3 regions of the Yoonia vestfoldensis genome follow, and region 3 is predicted to be linked to each of the others. Evidence: riboswitches for the same ligand, from Rfam matches in the RefSeq annotation. Region 3 holds a riboswitch; each other region holds the start of a gene.

Region 1 (6,572 bases), 1.1 Mb from region 3:
CAGCACCCGGCCTGCGGCCGGGGCCAGAAACCCCGCCAGCGCCGCCAGCAAGGTGGATTTGCCCGCACCCGACGGCCCGATCAGCGCGGTGATCTTGCCCGCGCCGAATGTGACATCGGCTGTGAGGCGGAAATCATCCTGCTGCAAGACCAGCTTGTCACAGATCAGCATTGCCGCGCCCTCCCCGGTCGCAGATCCAGAAGGCCACAAAACTGAGCGCCAGCAGCAGCAGGGCGGCCCCTGCGGCAGCCTCCATCCGGTAGGCACCCATCAGCCGGTACATGGCCAGCGGCAGGGTCTGCTGTGCCTCGCCCGCAAAAAGCGTGATGACCCCAAGATCACCCATCGACAAAGCCGCGGCAAGCCCCGCCCCGAAGCCCAAGGGCCGGCGGATGCGCGGCAGCACGACAATCCGCACCCAGCCCCAGCGCGACAGGCCAAGGCTGGCACCAAGGCGGCTATAATCCCGCGCCACCTCGTCCACGGCCTGCCCGATCGCGCGCAAGGCAAAGGGCAAGGCCAATGTCGCATTGACCAGCACGGTGATTGGCAAGGCCAGACGCGCGGGGTTGATGAAAGGATAGACCAGCAGGAATGCCCCCGTGCCCACAACCAGGCCTGACGCCGCCAAGGGCAAGACGCCGACAACTTCCATGACCCGCCCGCCGCGCAGTGCCAGCGCCAGCGCCATGCAGAGGCAAAGCAGGGCAGAGCATGCCGCCACGATCACCGACCGCCCCGCCGCCGCCCAGATATCGGCAGGCAGCAGCGCCAGCCCCGGCAGACCGCGCCAGACCACCATGCAAAGCGGGGTGAACAGGAACAGGGCGACCAATCCGATCATCAGGTAATCCAGCACCGGCCAGCGCAGATCCCAGCGCTGCACGACACGGTCCAGCCCTGTGCCCATCGTATCGACCAAGGACAGCCGCCAGACGATGGCCGCCGCCACCACGCAGAGCCCGAATTGCACACAGGCCAGCAAGGCCGCGCGCCCCAGATCGAAATCGAACCGCAGCGCCTGATAGATCGCCAGTTCGACCGTGGTCGCACGCGGCCCGCCGCCCAGCGTCAGCGCCACTGCGAAACTGGTCAGGCAGATCAGAAAGATCACCAAAAAGACCCCCGGCACCACCCGGCGCAGCATCGGCCATTCCAGCAAGCGGCCCACAGGCGCGTTCAGCGATGCGGCAAGGCGGAACTTTTCCGCCGGGATCGCCAGCCAGCCTTGCAGGATCAGCCGGATCGCCAGCGGCAGGTTGAAAAAGACATGCGCCAAAACCACGCCGTGAAAGCCGAAGATGCTGATCGCGGGCAGGCCAAGCCATGCAAGGGCGCTGTTGACCACGCCTGCGCGTCCGAACACCGCCAGCAAGCCGATCACCGCCACCACGACCGGCAACAGGAACGGCGCACCCATCAGCGTGATCAGCAAAGACCGCCCCCGAAACCGCCGCCGCGCAAGCGCGCGCGCGACGGGGATTGCCAGCAGCACACTCAGCCCTGCGGACACCAGCGCCTGCGTGACAGTAAACCGGATCGCGGCCCAATCGGCAGGCGACAGCCCGCGCTGCCATTCGGCGCGCCAGCCGACAGCGGCCAGCGTGCCAATGGTCAGCACCAGCACCAGCGCCGCCGCTGCGGCACCGGGCCAGCGCGGCGCTATTGCGACAGCGCGTTGCGCCATTCGTCCAGCGCCGTATCACGGATCGCTGCGGCATCCTCGGGCGACAGCAGCAGGGCCAGATCGGGGGTGATCAGCGTCTCGAACCCGGCGGGCAGGCCAGCCTCGGGGATCACGGCGGGATACATCCAATTGGTCGTCGGGATGATCGACTGGAACGCATCCGAGACCATGAAGGCCAGAAATTGATCCGCCAGTTCCGGCTGGTCGGTGCCGGCGACTTTGGCCGCGACCTCGACCTGCATGTAATGGCCTTCGTCAAAGGCCCAAGCGCGCTTGCTGTCATCCTCTTCCGCGATCAGGTGATAGGCGGGGGATGTGGTATAGGACAGGACGGCATCCGCCTCGCCCTCGAGGAACAAGCCATAAGCTTCGGACCAGCCCGGCGTGACGGTGACGATATTATCGGCCAGATCAGCCCACAGATCGGCGGCGCTGTCAGGATAGGCGGTCTTGACCCACATCAGCAGGCCCAGACCGGGGGTGGATGACCGGGGGTCCTGAATAACGATCCGGATATCGCTGTCGGCCAAGGCGCGCAGGGATGTCGGCGCTTCGGCACCGGCATTGCCGACAAAGGCGAAATAGCCCCAGTCGAAGGGCAGGAATTCAGGATCATCCCAGGTGATCGGCAAGTCCAGATCAGCGGTCACACCATGGGGTGCAAACAGGCCCGTTGCACGCGCGGCGGCGATCAGGTTGGTATCAAGGCCCAGCACGATATCAGCCTCGGTCCGTGGACCTTCCAACTGGAGCCGCGCCAGCAGCGCCGCACCATCACCAGTGCCGATGAATTGTAGATCACAGCCGCAAGTTTCCTCGAAGGCGGCCTCGATCGCGGGGCCGGGGCCCCAGTCGCTGACGAAGCTGTCATATGTCATCACTTGCAATACGGGGGTCTGCGCGACGGTGCCGCTGGCACAAAGCGCAAATCCCGCAACAAGTGGCAGATAAATGGATTTTTGCATTCTATCCTCCAAATGCGACGGGCGGATTGGGGGAATAGCGGGATTGCCATACCTTCCCTCCGCCGGTCCTAACCGGTTCAGGTTCAACGGGTCTGCAAACGCATCTCAGCCGGTAAAGGCACCCCGAGGTGGGGCGCAAGCTAGGGTGGAACGCGGCGGGGCGCAAGGGAAACCTCTTGAGCCTGCCCCCCCCGCCCGCTAGACCGATGCCAAACAGGGGTTTGCCATGTCCATCAACAGTTTCGGTCATTTGTTCCGCTTTACCACTTGGGGCGAAAGCCACGGGCCAGCGCTGGGTGCCACGGTCGATGGCTGCCCGCCCGGCGTGCCGCTGGACCCTGCGATGATCCAGCAATGGCTGGACAAACGCCGCCCCGGTCTGAACAAGAACACGACCCAACGCAATGAACCCGATGCGGTGGACATCCTGTCGGGTGTCTATGAGGGGCGCACCACCGGCACGCCCATTCAGCTGATGATCCGCAACACCGACCAGCGGTCCAAGGATTATGGCGATATCCTGAATACGTTCCGCCCCGGTCACGCCGATATCACCTATCACCAGAAATACGGGCTGCGCGATCCGCGCGGTGGCGGGCGGTCATCGGCGCGCGAAACCGCGTCACGGGTGGCGGCAGGCGGTGTGGCGCGCGAGGCGATCAAGGCGATTGCGCCAAATGTGCAGATCAAAGGCTACATGACCCAGATGGGCACCAAGCAGATCGACCGCACCCGGATGGATTGGGACCAGATCGACCAAAACGATTTCTTTTGTCCCGATGCGCAGGCCGCAGCGGAATGGAACGACTATCTGACATGGCTGCGCAAGGATGATCACAATTCGGTCGGCGCGATCATCGAGGTGGTGGCGCGCGGCGTGCCTGCGGGCATCGGCGCGCCGGTTTATGCCAAGCTCGACACGGATCTGGCCGCCGCGATGATGTCGATCAACGCCGTCAAAGGTGTCGAAATCGGTGAAGGCATGGCCGCCGCCGCGCTGACCGGGCGGGATAACGCGGATGAGATTTTCATGGGGCCGAACGGGCCGGAATATGCGTCCAATCATGCGGGCGGCATCCTTGGCGGGATCAGCACGGGGCAGGATATCGTCGTGCGCTTTGCGGTGAAACCGACCTCATCCATTCTGTCCCCGCGCAAGTCGATCATGATGGACGGCAGCCCGACCGAAGTCATCACCAAGGGCCGCCACGACCCCTGCGTCGGCATCCGCGCTGTGCCGGTGGGCGAGGCGATGATGGCCTGCGTGATCCTGGATCATTTGCTGCTGGATCGCGGCCAGACCGGCGGCGTGCGCGGTGTGATCGGGTAAGGTGGATCACGATCCACCTTACGTCTGTTTCGACAATTGCACCGCCAGAATACCCCCCGCGATAATCGCGACACCCAGTACATCCAGCGGCCCGATCTTTTCACCCAACAGGATCGCGGCCACAGCGACGCCCAGGAACGGGTTCAAAAAGTGAAAGGTCGATGCTTTGACCGCGCCGATCCGGCCAACCAACAAGAACCAGACCAGCGTCGCCGCCAGCCCCGGCACCAGCACGGTATAGCTAAAGGCCAGGATCAGCTGCCAGTTCCAGGTCACCTCTAGCGTTTCCAATGTCATGGCGGGTATCCACAGCAGCGCCGATCCGACCAGCATCTGCAAGCCCACGATCATCAGCACATTGCCGCCAGAGGATGCGCCCAGCACCGCCAGCGTGGCGATGGTCAGCGAAATCACCCCGATCACGCAGAGGATCAGGCCAAAGATATCGACCCCGCCCTGGATCCGCGCGCCCATGATCAGCACCACGCCAATCACCCCCGCCGATAGCCCTGCGATCCCCAAAGGGCGCACCCGCGTGCCAAAGACCACCCAACCAACCAGCGCCACCAGCAGCGGCATGGTCGAGGCGATGATCGCGGCCAAGGAGGCGGGAATCGTCTGCATCGCCACAAAGTTCAGCCCGAGGTAAAGCGCATTCTGGCAGATCCCAAAGACCAGCACCCCGGTCCATTGCCGCCGCGTCAGCCGCGCGGATTGCCCCAGCAGCCAAGCGATAACCACACCGATCAGACCGGAAATCAGGAACCGCAGCGCCAGTGCGGACAGCGGCGGCGCATATTCCACGATCACCCGCGCCGAGGTAAAGGCCGAGGACCACATGAACGCGAAGGCGAGGCCCATCAGAACCGCTTTGATATCCATGTCACCTCACGAGAAAAAGGGCCGCCTGTCGGGGCGACCCTTTCCTGATTTCGCATCCGGCACAAGGCCCGATAGCTTAGCCGTTGACGCTGTCTTTCAGGGCCTTGGCGATCGTCACTTTGACAACCTTGTCGGCTTCTTTCTTGATCTGCTCGCCGGTGGCAGGGTTGCGCACCATCCGCTCGGGGCGTTCGCGGCAATAGATCTTGCCGACGCCGGGCAGGGTGACAGCACCGCCGCCAGCCACTTCGGATGTGATGATGCCGGTCACGGCATCCAGCGCAGCGCCTGCTGCTTTTTTGTCCATGCCGGTCTGATCGGCAATTGCAGCAACCAGCTGCGCTTTGGTCATTGGTTTCGTCGCCATATTACTGGTCTCCCTCATTCGCCCCATCTGTAGGGCCTATTCCCCGCCCTTATAACGGTATGTTGTGGCACACCACAACGAATAGTGGCTCCTGACAAGGCAAAAACGCACTTTTCCACCGTTTTTTCTTGCGTCAGAGGAAAGCAGTCTCCTCGAAACTGCGTAATTTGCGGCTATGGATGCGTTCCAGCGGCATTTCGCGCAGCAATTCCATCGCGCGAATACCGATCATCAGATGCGCCGCAACCTGCGTTTTGTAGAAATCCGATGCCATGCCGGGCAATTTCAATTCACCATGCAGCGGTTTGTCGGAGACGCAAAGCAGGGTGCCATAAGGCACGCGGAACCGGAAACCATTGGCGGCAATCGTCGCGCTTTCCATATCCAGCGCGATAGCGCGCGATTGCGACAGCCGCTGCACCGGTCCCGCCTGTTCGCGCAATTCCCAGTTCCGGTTGTCGATGGTGGCAACGGTGCCAGTGCGCATGATGCGTTTCAGCTCGTAGCCTTCAAGCTGGGTGACATCCGCCACCGCCGTTTGCAGCGCGATCTGGATTTCCGCCAGCGCCGGGATCGGCACCCAGACCGGCAGATCATCATCCAGCACGTGATCTTCGCGCAGATACGCATGGGCCAGCACGAAATCGCCCAGCCGCTGCGAATTGCGCAGGCCCGCGCAATGACCCACCATCAGCCAGGCATGCGGGCGCAGCACGGCGATATGGTCGGTCGCGGTTTTCGCATTCGACGGGCCGACGCCGATATTGACCAGCGTGATCCCCGCGCCATTCGCGCGTTTGAGGTGATAGGTCGGCATCTGCGGCAGTTTCGCAGGCACCGGCAGCGGCGCGTCATGGGCCGTGATCTCGACATTGCCGGTGCTGACGAAACTCGTGTAGCCGCTGGCAGGATCGGCCAGCATCTTGCGGGCGAAAGCCTCGAATTCCTCGACATAGAACTGGTAATTGGTGAACAGCACATGGTTCTGGAAATGCTCGGGCGCGGTGGCCGTGTAATGCGCCAGACGCGCCAGCGAATAATCAATCCGCTGCGCGGTGAATGGCGCCAGCGGGTGCGCCCCGTCGGGATAGGTGAACCCCGCACCGTTGACGATGGCATCATGCGTGGTGCTCAGGTCCGGCACGTCGAAATTGTCGCGCAGGTTGAAATCCATCGACCCGTCCTGCGGCACGGTCACGCCCGGATCATTGGCCACCGCGAAATGCACGGGGATCACCGTGTCCGAAGTGCCGATCACCACGGGCACGCCGTGGCTTTTGAGCAAAAGGTCGATCTGCTGTTCCAGATAGCTTTGGAACAGGTCAGGGCGGGTGACGGTCG
Region 2 (6,572 bases), 500 kb from region 3:
ATTCGGCATGGTGTTTCAGTCTTTCGCATTGTTCCCGCATCTCAACGTCAGCGATAATGTCAGCTATGCGCTGACCATCGCGGGCACGCCGCGCGGGCAGGCGGCGGCACGCGCGCGCGTCTTGCTGGACCTTGTGCAATTATCCGCCTTTGCCGAGCGGCGGATCGGGGAATTGTCGGGCGGGCAACGCCAGCGCGTCGCCATCGCACGCGCCTTGGCGCAGGAACCCGATGTGTTCTTGCTGGATGAACCGATGTCCGCGCTGGATGCCAAACTGCGCGAGGATATGCAGGTCGAATTGCGCCAGTTGCAGCAGCGTCTGGGCATCACCACCATCGTCGTCACCCATGACCAGCACGAAGCGATGACCATGGCCGACCAGATCGTCGTCATGTCGCAGGGCCGCGTCGAACAGGTCGGCACGCCACAGGCGATCTATCACCAGCCCGAAAACGCCTTTGTCGCGGATTTCATCGGCAAGGCGAATTTCTTTGACGGCGTGACCGAGGGCGGCAATGTCCGGCTGGGCGGGTATCTGCTACAGATCACGCCGCATGCCAATTTCATCGACGGATCTCACGTGCGCATTGCGATCCGCCCCGAAAAGGCAGGTCTGGCGGGCGAGGTGAACCGTCTGCCTGCCAAAGTGACCTTTCTGCGCGATGTGGGGCCGGTGCGCGACATCCATCTGGATACGCCCATCGGGCCGATGATCGTCACCGATAGTGACAGCGGCCAGCCTTTGCGGGTGGGCGATACCGTCACGGTCTCTGTGCCGGCAGAGGCGATCCACGTCTTTCCGCGCGTCGCGGGTCAGGCCGCCGCATGACGGCCGTTGACAGCACCCGGACCGGTCTGGATGCCGCCGCGCCAAATCTGCGCCGGCCTTGGGGCACATGGGCGCTGGGCGCGCTGATCCTGTTTCTGGCGGTGACGCCGTTCATTCTGGTGATCGTCATTTCCTTTGGACAAAAGATCGAAGGTGCGGGCTGGGAATGGGATTTCACCTTTGCCAATTACCAGCGGTTTTTCGTCGGCGCGCTTTGGCCGGACGAGGTGACGTTCCTGCATCTGCAACGGCTGTATTACGCGCTTTATTATGCCGTCATCGCCTCGGTGCTGGCGGTGGCCACGGCATTTCCGTTCACCTATCTTCTGACCCGCCAGTCACGGCGCGCGCAAAGCTGCTGGCTGGTGTTCATACTTGCCAGCCTGTCCTTGTCCGAAGTGTTCATCGTCATGGGCTGGGACGTGCTGTTGTCCAACCGGTCGGGCCTGCCGATGCTGTTCGAGGTTTCGGGCGCGACCGATTGGCTGAAACGCACCGGCTGGTTCGAGGTGTTGCGCGAATGGGGGCTGGCCAATCCGCGCAATGTGAAATTCAAGACATCCGAATTCGCAACGATCCTGACCATGTCCTATCTGGTCTGGCCCTATGCGGTGATCCTGCTTTATCCCGCCCTGTCACGCCTTGACCCCAGCCTGACCGAGGCCGCGCGCACCATGGGTGCAGGCCCTGCAAAGGTGATGACATCGGTGATCCTGCCCTCGGTGAAACTGCCGCTAATCGGGTCCATGCTGTTGTTGTTCGTGTTCCTGCTGGGCAGCTATGTCACAATCGTCGTCTTCGCCGAACCCGCCAAGCAGACAACCGCCGTCGCTGTCTATGAAAGCGTGCGGGGGGCGACGCTGGACGCACCCTTCGGGGCGGCGCAGGCGGTGGTCCTGCTGGTCACGGCGGCGCTGTTTCTGGTGCTGGCGCAATGGCTGACCAAAAGATCGGAGGCCCGCTGATGCGCCGCACCATGGGCCACATCTTCATGGCGCTGTCAGGGCTGGTGCTGGCCTTGCCGATCATCGTGGTGGCGGGGGCATCGCTGAACGGCGGGCGCACCATGCTGTTCCCGCCCGAAGACCCCAATTTCGCGCGTTTCGTGGAATTCTTCATCACCGAAACGATCTGGGTCCGCGCCTTGCGCAATTCGCTGATCGTGGCTTTCGGGTCGGCCACGCTGGCCGTGTTGCTGGCATGGCCGCTGGCCTATCTGCTTTGGGCCAAGGGCAGCAAGGCGTCCAAGATGCTGGCAGGGCTGGGGTCGCTGCCATTTGCCTTGCCGCCCATCGTCTTTGGCGTGGGGTTGGGGTTCATGTGGGCCTTCATGGGTAGTCTGGGGGCGATCTGGGTCGGCATCGTCAGCCATGCGACGCTGTTTCTGGCGCTGCCTTTGGTCACCATCTCTATCGGGTTGCAATCCATCGACCGCGCGCATCTGGACGCCGCCGCCACCATGGGCGCGACAGAGGCGGTGACCTTCCGCACCGTGATTTTACCGCAAACCTTGCCCTATTCGATCTCGGGGTTCTTTTTTGCGCTGGTGCTCAGCTTTAACGAATTCATCGTGATGTTCTTCGTCTCGGCCTCGGCCTATGCGACGGTCACGCTGCAGATCTTCAATTCCTTGCGCAACGGCTACACCCCCACGATGGCGGTGGCGGCTGTGCTGTTCATCACCGTGTCTATCGCCGTCTTTTCCGCCGTCGCCCGTTGGGGCGATCTGCCGCGTCTGATGGGCGCGGATCAATCCCGCAATTAAAGGAGGTTTCACCATGCCACGCCAACCCATGCTTGTCGGTCAGCCCGTGCTGATCGTCGTCGATATCCAGAAATCCGCCTTCATGGATCACAAGGCGGGCATTCCCGTCATGCCCGGCTATCGCGCCAATGTCGAACGCGCGCGCCGCGTTGTGGATGCTGCCCATGACGCGGGTATTCCGGTCGTGTTCATTCAGGAAATCCACCGCCGCGACATGGTCGATTATGGCCGCGAACTGGACGGGACCGAGGATGTGCATTGCATGGACGGCGAACCCGGCACCCCCGTCGCGTTTGAGGAAATGGGCCGCCAGCCCGGCGATTACTTCATCCACAAACGCCGCTATTCGGCGTTTTACGGGACAGAGCTGGAAATCCTGCTGAAAGGGCTGAAGGCGCAGACGCTGATCCTGATCGGCGGGCTGACCGATGTCTGCGTGCATTACACTTTCGCGGACGGGCATCAGGGCGATTATTATTGCCGCGTTGTGGGTGATTGCGTCGGCGGGTCATCCACGGATGCGCATGAGGCGTCGCTCAAAGCGATGGAATATCTGCAAACCGGTGCTGTCGTGACCGCCGACCAGATCACTGCTGAACTGGGCCGCTTGCAGGTGGCCGCTGCGTGATCACCGCCGCCGATCTGCAAGGCCATTGGCGGCGCGACTGGATCAGGGCGCCGGATTTCGAGGATACGACAACCCGCGTGCATTGGTTGCAGGCGGGGGCCTTGTTCGCTGATCTGCGGGTGCCTGCCGATCTGCCTGCGTTGCAGGGCGGCTGCCTTGCCGATCTGGACGCGGCGGTGCTGCAATCCTTGCTGCGGATCGAGGGTTTCGCGGGCGAGATCACCGTGACCGACAGCCAATGCACATGGCACCGCGCGATCAATTGGCAAGGTGCTTTAGCCCGCCCCGATGTGGGGGCGATGTGGCGCGATGGCGATGTGTTGATCGAGGATGGCGTCCATGCCGATTACCGCGAGGCTTGGCTCCCCCAGCCCACCGCCCCGCTGCGCGGCCATCGCATCGCTTGGGGGGATATGACAGGCGTGCTAGTCGAAAACGATGATCGGTTCCTGCTTGCCATCGGACCCGCACCCATGGACCGGTCGCTGCGCGACACCTTTACCAGCTTTTATGCGCTGGGCACTTGGGACGGCGCGCAGGGCATCGCCGAACTGGCCACCGATCCTTTTGCCATGGGCACAGCCGTTCTGGACCGCGCGCAGGGCCGTTTCATCTGGCACGCGCCCTTGTTTACCGGCGGTATTGAAACCCGCCCTTTGATGAAAGTCTGCTGACATGCCGCTTCCCGTTGCCGAAAACTGGTTCACCGCAAAACAGGTCGGCCCCGATGTGACGCTGATCCTGGAACCGCATGTCCATGTGCTGGAACAGGCGAACATGTTTCTGGTCCAAGGCCGCGACCGTGACATGATCCTTGATACCGGTATGGGGATCGTGCCCTTGCGCCCGTTCCTCGATACGTTGCGCGCCGATCCGGACAAGGACATCATCTGCGTGTCGTCCCACACCCATATCGACCATATCGGCGGGGTGCATGAATTTGCCACCCGTCTGGTGCATCCGACCGAGGCCGCAGAGATGGCGGCACCCTCTGGTCTGAAATCGCTTTACCGCGACGACATGCCCGCGCGGCTGATCCAGACGTTTCTGGACGCAGGCTATCCGCCCTTGGATGAGGTGTTGATCGACGCGCTGCCCTATGCGGGCTATGACCCGCGATCCTATGTGCTGCGCGGCGCGCCTGCGACGGGCTTGCTTGACGAAGGCGACAGCGTCGATCTGGGTGATCATCTCTATGAGGTGATCCACCTGCCCGGTCATTCGCCCGGCGGCATCGGATTATATGAACGCGCCACAGGTGTCCTGTTCGCAGGCGATGCGATCTATGATGGCCCGCTGATCTATGACGGGCCGGGCATGTCGGTGCCGGATTATCTGGATACATTCGCCAAATTGCGCGCGCTGGATATCGCGCTGGTGCATGGCGGCCATGACCCAAGCTTTGGTCCGGACCGGCTGGACCAGATCATGGCAAAGTACGAGGCGATCTGGCGGGGGTGACCACCCCACCCTTGACACGCCATCCCCACCCGATACGTTCCGCATCACGACAGGGGCGTCCGCAATCGCGGGCTGAGAAGCACCCTTTGAACCTGAACCAGATCATGCTGGCGTAGGGAGTCCGTGAATGGCCAAGCCCCGCTTGTGGGCTGTTCCGTTCCCTGACCCCCGATGCCAAGGGGGACCAAGATGAACGACACGGGCCGTTACCTTGACCGGATGCGCAGCACTGCGCCGCTTATCCATAACATCACCAACTATGTCGCCATGAACATCATGGCCAATGTGCTGCTGGCCGCAGGTGCCGCCCCCGCGATGGTCCATGCCCGCGAGGAAGTGGGCGACTTCGCCGCGCTGTCGCAGGCGCTGACCGTCAATATCGGCACGCTCGACCCCGCCTGGGCCGAGGCGATGGCAACGGCGGCACAGGTCATGCAGCAGGCGGGCCGCCCTTGGGTGCTGGACCCTGTGGGTGTCGGTGCCACGCGGTTCCGGCAGGATGTCTGCGCGCAGCTATTGGCGCTGCGGCCAAGCGTCATCCGTGGCAATGCCTCTGAGGTGCTGGCGCTGGCGGGTCTGTCCGCTGGCGGGCGCGGGCCAGAGACGACCGACACGGTTGACGCCGCCGAAGCCGCAGCAGCCGATCTGGCGCAGCGTATGGGCGGGGTGGTCGCGGTGTCCGGTCCGGTCGATTACATCACCGATGGCAAGACCGCCTATCGTGTCGCCAATGGTCATCCGATGATGACGCGGGTGACCGCCCTTGGCTGTTCGCTGAACGGCGTGATCGGGGCCTTTGCCGTGGGCCAGCCTGTGCTGGAAGCGACCGTCGCAGCACTGGCCTATTACGGGCTGGCCGGTGAACAGGCGGCAGCAACCGCCATAGGGCCGGGGGCTTTTGGAGCGGCATTTCTGGACCGGCTATATGCGATCACGCCCGAGGATCTGACCGCAGGCGCAATGGTCACCCCCGCATGATGGGGCCGGTCTATGTGGTCACTGACGCGCAGGCACCCTTGCCGGTGATCGCCCAGATCCGCGCGGCGGCGCTGGGCGGGGCGTCCCTGATCCAGCTGCGCGACAAGACCGCCAGCGACGCTGATCTGGCGGCGCTGATCGCCAATGTCCTGCCGATGGTCACCGCACAGGGTGCGCGGCTGATCATCAACGACCGTGTCGATCTGGCGATCCGCACCGGCGTGCATGGCCTGCATATCGGGCAGGGCGACGGCGATCCGGCGCTGATCCGCGCGCGCATCGGCGCGGCTATGCTGCTGGGTCTCTCGGTCGAGGCAGAGGCGCATCTGCCGCATATCTCCGCCGGTGTCGATTACCTCGGCGTCGGGCCGGTTCGCGCCACGCCCAGCAAACCCGACCACGCCCCGCCTATCGGCTTTGACGGGCTGGCGCGGATCATCGGCGGCACATCGCTGCCCTGCTACGCCATCGGCGGGCTGAAAGAGGATGACGCCGTGGCGGTCAAGGCGGCGGGGGCCATCGGTATGGCCGTCGTCAGCGCCGTGACCCGCACCGCCGATCCGCAGGCCGCGACCCGCGCGCTGGTCAAGGCATGGAGGCAAGCATGATCCCCAATATCCTGTCCATCGCGGGGTCCGACCCTTCGGGCGGTGCTGGTATTCAGGCCGATATCAAGGCGATTTCGGCCAATGGCGGTTATGCCATGGCCGCGATCACCGCGCTGACGGCGCAGAATACCCAAGCCGTGACAGCCGTGCAGATGATTGCGCCTGACATGGTGGCAGCGCAGATTGCCGCGATCCGTGCCGATATCCGTATTGATGCCGTCAAGATCGGGATGCTGGGCGATGCCGCGATCATCCGCGCGGTGTCAGATGCCTTGCAGGGGGTGGATGCGCCCATCGTGCTGG
Region 3 (6,572 bases):
TCGACCACCCGATATTGATCTGCTCTACCTCGGTCGGAGAGACTCCACTATGGGCAAGCATGGCAGCCAAGAGCATTTCCTGCACACCGGCCACGGCAAAACCAACCTTGCGCCCTGCCAGATCCGCAACCGATTGCACCGGCCCGTCAGCACGCACCACAAGACAGGTCAGCGGTGTTTCGATCAGCGTGCCAACCCGCACCAGGTCTAGCCCTTCACGGCGGTTCAGGTGCAATTCAGGCTGGTAGGAGACTGCCAGATCGACGCGACCGGCCGCCACCATACGCGGCGGATCGTTGGGATCGGCGGGGGTGATCAACTCCACCTCGAGCCCGGCTTCCGCGAAATATCCCAGCTCCTCGGCAAGGATGATCGGTCCGTGATCGGGGTTGATGAACCAGTCCAGCATCAAGGTCATGCGGTCCTGTGCCAAGGCGGGGGTGACCATCAATGTCATGGCGAGCGTTGCAGCAATATATTTCAAGGTTTTCTCCTGGGTCGGGTTTAAGGATAGGTGTCAGGCGTCGGGCAGAGCGAGCAGGGCAATATCGCCTGCCCATCTGTCACGCAGTGCAAGACCTGCGTGATGGGCGCGCAGGCCGGTGCGGCAGGCCAGCACGATGCGCGTGCTCTCGGGCGGCAATGCGAGATCCGGCAACGCATCGGGCGGCAGGTGCAGCGCGGTATCGAGAAATGGGGCAAGGACTTCACTGCGCAGATCGATGACGAGGTCGCCGGCCGAAATTTGGCTCGCTGCAAGGAAGGACACTGCGTTTTCGGGCTCCGGGGTGCCGTCGAACCGAAAGCCCGACATGCGCCAGCTTGCGGCGTCCAGTATCATCATCTGGCCCAAGGGCGAGGGTGTGGACCCCAGCAAAACCGACAGTGCCATCTGGGCCTGCAGCGCCCCCATCATCGCTACAACCGGGCCCAGAACGCCTGCGGTCGCACAGGTGGCAGCAGTCTGGGGCAAGTCGGGGAAGACAGCGCGCAACGAGGGTGCCGAGGCACAAAAGCCGCCCACATACCCCGAAAGGCCAAGCGCCGAGGCTGAAATCAGGGGTTTACCCGCAGCAGACGCGGCATCCGAAAGGGTAAAACTGGCCGCGAATGTATCGGCGCAATCCAGCACCACATCGGCCTGATCCACCAAAGTGGGCGCATTGGCCGGTGTAAGCCAGTCGACCAGCGGTTGGATCGTGACCTCGGGGTTGAGAGCAGCCAGTGCGGTTGCGGCGGCCTGTGCCTTGGGTTGGCCGATGTCTCGCATCCTGTAAAGCGGCTGACGGTGCAGATTGCTCTCACTCACTATGTCCCCGTCGATCAGGGTGATCGTACCAATCCCCGCACCCACAAGGTACTGCATGACTGGCGCGCCAAGGCCCCCAGCCCCTGCAACCAGAACATGGGCACCCTGCAAGCGCGCCTGTCCTTCGGCGCCCACATCAGGCAGGGCGGTCTGGCGGGCATAGCGGTTCATGCCGCGGCCTTCAGCCAGGCGCAGATGCGTGTATCGGGGTCGGCATTCAGGGTGATGTCGGTCACTGCCGCTACCATATCCGCACCCGCAGCATAGGCCCCGGCGGCGCGTTCCACCGACATGCCCCCGATGGCACAGAGGGGGATATCCCCCACGAGGCCTTTCCATTCGGTCAACCGGTCAAGACCCTGTTCGGTCCATTTCATCTTTTTCAGGATCGTCGGATAGACTGGACCCAAGGCGATATATTCCGGGGCCAGAGCCAATGCGCGGTCCAGTTCCGTGTGGTCATGGGTCGACACCCCCAGCTTGAGGCCCGCGCGGCGGATCGCGGCGATATCGGCGGTGTCCAGATCCTCTTGCCCCAGATGCAACCAATCAGCCCCCAGTTCGATCGCCAACTGCCAGTGATCGTTGATCACCAGCGCCGCACCATGTTGTCGACAACAGGCCAGTGCAGTCTGGATTTCGGCGCGCAGGTCGTCATCCTGCCGCTCTTTGATGCGCAGCTGTACCAGCCGAACTCCGAGCGGAACCGCCCGCACCACCCAATCGGCGCTGTCGAATACGGGATAGAAACGGGGCAATGTCATAGCCATGCCTTTCCGACCAAGGGCGTTGACGGCACGGCCATGTCGCGCATGCCCATGGGGCCAGAGGCTGCCGCCAAAGCGCCTGCCTGCGCTGCCATTGCAAAGGCACGCGCCATGGCCGCTGGATTGTCAGCCTCCGCTACGGCGGTGTTCAGCAGGATCGCGTCAAATCCAAGTTCCATGGCCTGCGCTGCATGGCTGGGCAGGCCAAGACCCGCGTCAATCACCATGGCGACGTCGGGAAAGGCCGCGCGCAAGGTGCGCAAGCCGTAGATACTGTTCAGACCCATCCCCGAACCGATAGGCGCGCCCCAAGGCATCAGAACCCGGCAGCCCGCATCGATCAGCCGTGCGGCCAGCACCTGATCTTCGGTGGTGTAGGGGAATACCTTGAAACCATCGGCGCAGAGCACCTCAGCAGCGTCCAGCAGACCGAAAGGATCCGGTTGCAACGTGTCAGCATTGCCGATCACCTCAAGCTTGATCCAGTCGGTCTGGAAATACTCGCGGGCCATCTGCGCGGTGGTGATCGCCTCGCGCGACGAATGGCAGCCGGCGGTATTAGGCAGCAGATGCACGCCAAGACCGCGCACCATGTCCCAGAACGCTTGGCCCGCCCCCTGTTCGCGCCGTAAGGACACGGTTGCCACCGATGCGCCGCTGCTGTGGAACGCGGCCTCCATAACGGCCGGCGAGGGATAGCGGGCCGTGCCCAGCATCATCGGCGTCTTTAACTCTATGCCATAGAAATCACGCATGCCTCAGCCCCCCTGCATCGCTGTCAAAACTTCGAGCCTGTCGCCTGTGGAAAGCGCGGTGGCATCGCGCGCCGTCGCAGGCAGGAACGTGCCGTTGAGCGCAGTGGCAACGCGCGCGCCGCCCCATCCCAGCTCCGCAAGCGCTTCGGTCACGGTCTTTGCCGCGACATCATGCTGGTCGCCGTTGACTTCAATCTGCATCAAACAAATCTCCGGTCTTGCCCGTAAAAAGATATTCCGCCGCTTGCTCTGCCAAGGCAGGTGCGAGCAGGAACCCATGTCGAAACAGGCCGTTGAGGTACAGAACCCTGCCTTTTCGCAGTATTTTCGGCACGTGATCAGCAAATGCGGGGCGCAGATCAGCACCCATTTCCACGATTTCGGCCTCAGCAAAGCGCGGGTCCAGCGCATAGGCCGCAGACAAAAGCTCCAGCGCTGAGCGCATCGTAATGGACCCGCGCGCGGCACTCTCAATCTGCGTAGCACCCAGCATGAACACGCCTTTAGCGCGGGGTACCACATAGAGCGGGTGGCGCGGATGCAGCAGCCGGATGGGCCGCGACAGCGTGATTTCATCCGAGCGCAAAACGATCATTTCGCCACGCACACCGCGCAGCCCCGGCACATCGGCCTGCGCTGACAAACCGCGGCAATCAACCACTTGACCCCTCAGGGCCGAAGGCTCGACCGTGCCGGTTTCAACCACAACGCCAGCATCTGACAGGGACTGCGTCAGATCCGCTAGGGCCAGACGCGGGTCGAGATGCGCCTCTGAGGCAAAGAACAGCCCACGCCGGTGCTGTTTCGCAAGATCGGGCTCTAGCGCCGCAATCGCGGCCGCATCGCAAAGGGTATGGCCATCCGTCCGTGAGGCAAAACGGTCCAGCTCACTTCTGTCGCGTTCTGGCGCGAGGACGAGCGTGCCATTTTTGGTCACGTGGGTCACATCCGCCCAAAGGGACGCCGCCAGTCGCCCGTGGGTCACCACCTGACGCTCAGCCGTTGTACCTTCACACTCGGGGGCCAACATACCGCCAGCCCACCACGAACAGCCATGCGGCCCGGGCGCCCCACCCCGGTCGATGAGGCGGGGATGCAGACCGCGCGCCAGACAGGACCGTGCCGCCCAAAGGCCTGCGACGCCTGCGCCAATGATCGTCACATCATTCATGGGGCCAGATCGCGTGGAAGTGGTGCACGGGGCCATGCCCATGGCCGATGTTCAAACGGTCAGCCGCCGCAATGGCCCCTTGCAGATAGGCATGCGCGGATTTTACGGCATCGGACAGGGACAGACCGCGTGCAAGGCCCGCCGCGATGGCCGCCGACAGGGTGCAGCCTGTACCATGAGTGTTTCGCGTGGGATTGCGCGAGGCCGTCAGTCGGAGCACGGCCTCGGGCGTGACCAGCAAATCTACGCAATGCGCCTCGCTGGCATGCCCGCCTTTCATCAACACCGCCCGCGGACCTAGCGTCAGGAGCGCACGACCCTGTTCCAGCATTGAGGCTTCATCGACAGCCTCGGTCGTGTCGAGCAAGCGTGCCGCTTCGGGCAGGTTCGGGGTCAGCAGATCTGCGCGCGGCAGCATTTGTGCGCGCAGCACCGCGACTGCATCATCGGCCAAGAGTGCGTCGCCGGATTTCGCCACCATCACTGGATCAAGAACGACCGGCGCAGTGTGCCCTGCCAGACCATCGACAACAGCGGCGATCGCATCCGGCCCGCCCAGCATACCCACCTTGATTGCTCCGATCGCCAGATCGTCAAAGACCGCGTCCATCTGCGCCCGGATCACCACAGGTGCCACCATCGTCACCGCTGTGACAGCTCGAGTGTTTTGCGCAGTGATCGCGGTCAGGACGCTGGTGCCATAGACACCCAAGGCACTGAATGCCTTGAGGTCGGCCTGAATACCGGCACCTCCGCCACTATCGGATCCAGCAATCGTCAACGCCTGAAAAGCCACATGAGCCCCCATTCAAAACAAGGGCCAAAAGCACAAGGATACGGTGTACGATAGGCTGCGATTGCCACAGCTTTGCTCCGTTCCCTCCGCCGGCATGACCCGGATCAGGTTCGATGGGTCAGCTTTCGCCTCTCAGCCTTTACGGCACCCCAACGGATAAGGAAAAGCTATGTCCCAGAGCACCACGTGTCAAGCCGATTGGCCTGAAGGGGCGCTGTCAAGGATTGGGAGATTGGGATGATCTGTGACCGATTCATCGATACGCTCAGAATGTGTTCCGGGTGGAAAAGACCTGCCGCGGTCTTTCATGGAAAGATGATGGAAGAAGTAGGACGGACTCCCTACCCTCAAAATCAATAGAAGTCGCAGTTCAAGTATCGCGCACAGTCGCGTAGCTGGTTGCATAAAAACAGAAAAGTTTCGTCGTTTGACTGGAAAATATCACTGTTAAGGGCAAGCAATATTGTCAGATTTAAGGGCGACGCGATAGCTCGGCGGGATGGAGACCGCCTGCCTGACCGCAATGCGGCACCTCGACGATATCGAGGCATGGTCAGCGCGGGCAGAAACCGAGATGACCCCACTCTCTGGCAGGACGCCCCCGGCCTTACGCACTGTGCTGACGGAATGGCCGCTCGTGTCCGCTCCGATGGCGGAGACCATGACTGGCACCAGCCGCGCCGCCGTTCAGCGCAACCTTACTTGGATGGAAACGCGCGGTCTGGTCCGCGAGCTCACCGGGCAGGGACGATATCGGATGTGGCGGGCGACGAACTGAAGGCCGCGGCAGACTACGCCGATCTTGTTGACGGCAGAGGTGCACTCAATAACCGGCGCGCCAGTAGGACGTGAATAAAAATGTTTGCATTTAATGCATTTGTTGCACTTATTTCATATATGGTGCCATTCTGCACTCAGCCGGAGCAGACCCCACAATTGCCAATCAACGCATCCATGCGACAACACAGCGGATTGTCGATGAACACTTCGCCGAAGAACGACCGCATTTGCTGGCTTTGCCTGCGCACCCATATGAGGCTGTTCTCACTGTCGAGCGCCGCATCAGTCATGAAGGCATGGTTTCTGTGGGGGGCAATTTCTACAGCGTGCCTGACACTGCACGCCGCCGAATTGTCGAAGTCCAGAACCATCCCGCCGCGGTGCGCATCTTCGAAGATGGTCAGTTGATCGCCAGCCATCCCATGCTGGAGGGCAAGCGGCAGCGCAGGATATCATAGCCAGATCGATTCTACCCAAATCCGATCCGTCCGATGTCAGGATTGAACACCTAACACCGTGCCTGCAAGCAACATAAACACTCGGTAGTGCCCTACCGTGACGCGCATCTAGCTCTTTTCGACCGGGCGTGACCGCATGCGTGAGACTGTCTCTCGCTCTGCGCGTTTGCAACGCATGGGCGGCAGACCCTTGTCCAGCAGCGCCATGTCTTCCAAAACCATATCACCCATCCTTTTAAATGCTATGTCGAGGGCGCCTGCCCTGTGCGCAGATCGCAGGAAACCTCGTAGTCCACGCACCGGATGATCAGGAGCGAGTGGTTCTTCAGGGAAAACATCACTGGCTGCGAGAATGTGACCTGAACGTACTGCCTCCATCAGGTCATCAAACTCTACCACATCAGCGCGACTGAGAAGGATAAAGCGCGTGCCGCGGGGCATCCGAGCAAAGGCCGCGGCATTCAGAAATCCCTTGTTCTCGCTTGTGACAGAGGCCACCACAAAGATTGTTTGGCTGGTCCGCAAGATCGTGTCGA

The links. Region 3 has a riboswitch for thiamine pyrophosphate ahead of thiD (bifunctional hydroxymethylpyrimidine kinase/phosphomethylpyrimidine kinase). Riboswitches for the same ligand answer to the same signal wherever they lie in the genome.
Region 1: another riboswitch for thiamine pyrophosphate. It lies ahead of thiB (thiamine ABC transporter substrate binding subunit); the one in region 3 lies ahead of thiD (bifunctional hydroxymethylpyrimidine kinase/phosphomethylpyrimidine kinase).
Region 2: another riboswitch for thiamine pyrophosphate. It lies ahead of thiM (hydroxyethylthiazole kinase); the one in region 3 lies ahead of thiD (bifunctional hydroxymethylpyrimidine kinase/phosphomethylpyrimidine kinase).

The regions. Positions count from the first base shown of each region.
Region 1 is NZ_CP021431.1:3,597,944-3,604,515, reverse strand. It holds gene LOKVESSMR4R_RS18055 (ATP-binding cassette domain-containing protein) at 1-171, opposite strand, end outside; gene LOKVESSMR4R_RS18050 (ABC transporter permease subunit) at 158-1,687, opposite strand; gene thiB (thiamine ABC transporter substrate binding subunit) at 1,663-2,652, opposite strand; TPP riboswitch at 2,690-2,788, opposite strand; gene aroC (chorismate synthase) at 2,879-3,982, shown strand; gene LOKVESSMR4R_RS18035 (DMT family transporter) at 4,001-4,864, opposite strand; gene LOKVESSMR4R_RS18030 (HU family DNA-binding protein) at 4,941-5,231, opposite strand; gene LOKVESSMR4R_RS18025 (AMP nucleosidase) at 5,365-6,572, opposite strand, start outside.
Region 2 is NZ_CP021431.1:2,977,589-2,984,160, reverse strand. It holds gene LOKVESSMR4R_RS14975 (ABC transporter ATP-binding protein) at 1-829, shown strand, start outside; gene LOKVESSMR4R_RS14970 (ABC transporter permease) at 826-1,794, shown strand; gene LOKVESSMR4R_RS14965 (ABC transporter permease) at 1,794-2,594, shown strand; gene LOKVESSMR4R_RS14960 (cysteine hydrolase family protein) at 2,608-3,222, shown strand; gene LOKVESSMR4R_RS14955 (hypothetical protein) at 3,219-3,896, shown strand; gene LOKVESSMR4R_RS14950 (MBL fold metallo-hydrolase) at 3,898-4,683, shown strand; TPP riboswitch at 4,725-4,819, shown strand; gene thiM (hydroxyethylthiazole kinase) at 4,873-5,661, shown strand; gene thiE (thiamine phosphate synthase) at 5,658-6,269, shown strand; gene thiD (bifunctional hydroxymethylpyrimidine kinase/phosphomethylpyrimidine kinase) at 6,266-6,572, shown strand, end outside.
Region 3 is NZ_CP021431.1:2,480,935-2,487,506, forward strand. It holds gene LOKVESSMR4R_RS12380 (ABC transporter substrate-binding protein) at 1-484, opposite strand, end outside; gene LOKVESSMR4R_RS12385 (HesA/MoeB/ThiF family protein) at 518-1,480, opposite strand; gene LOKVESSMR4R_RS12390 (thiamine phosphate synthase) at 1,477-2,073, opposite strand; gene LOKVESSMR4R_RS12395 (thiazole synthase) at 2,070-2,831, opposite strand; gene thiS (sulfur carrier protein ThiS) at 2,835-3,032, opposite strand; gene LOKVESSMR4R_RS12405 (FAD-dependent oxidoreductase) at 3,022-4,002, opposite strand; gene thiD (bifunctional hydroxymethylpyrimidine kinase/phosphomethylpyrimidine kinase) at 3,995-4,798, opposite strand; TPP riboswitch at 4,863-4,960, opposite strand; partial or broken gene LOKVESSMR4R_RS12420 (helix-turn-helix domain-containing protein) at 5,289-5,576, shown strand; partial or broken gene LOKVESSMR4R_RS20590 (Mu transposase domain-containing protein) at 5,734-6,033, shown strand; gene LOKVESSMR4R_RS12430 (hydroxyacid dehydrogenase) at 6,145-6,572, opposite strand, start outside.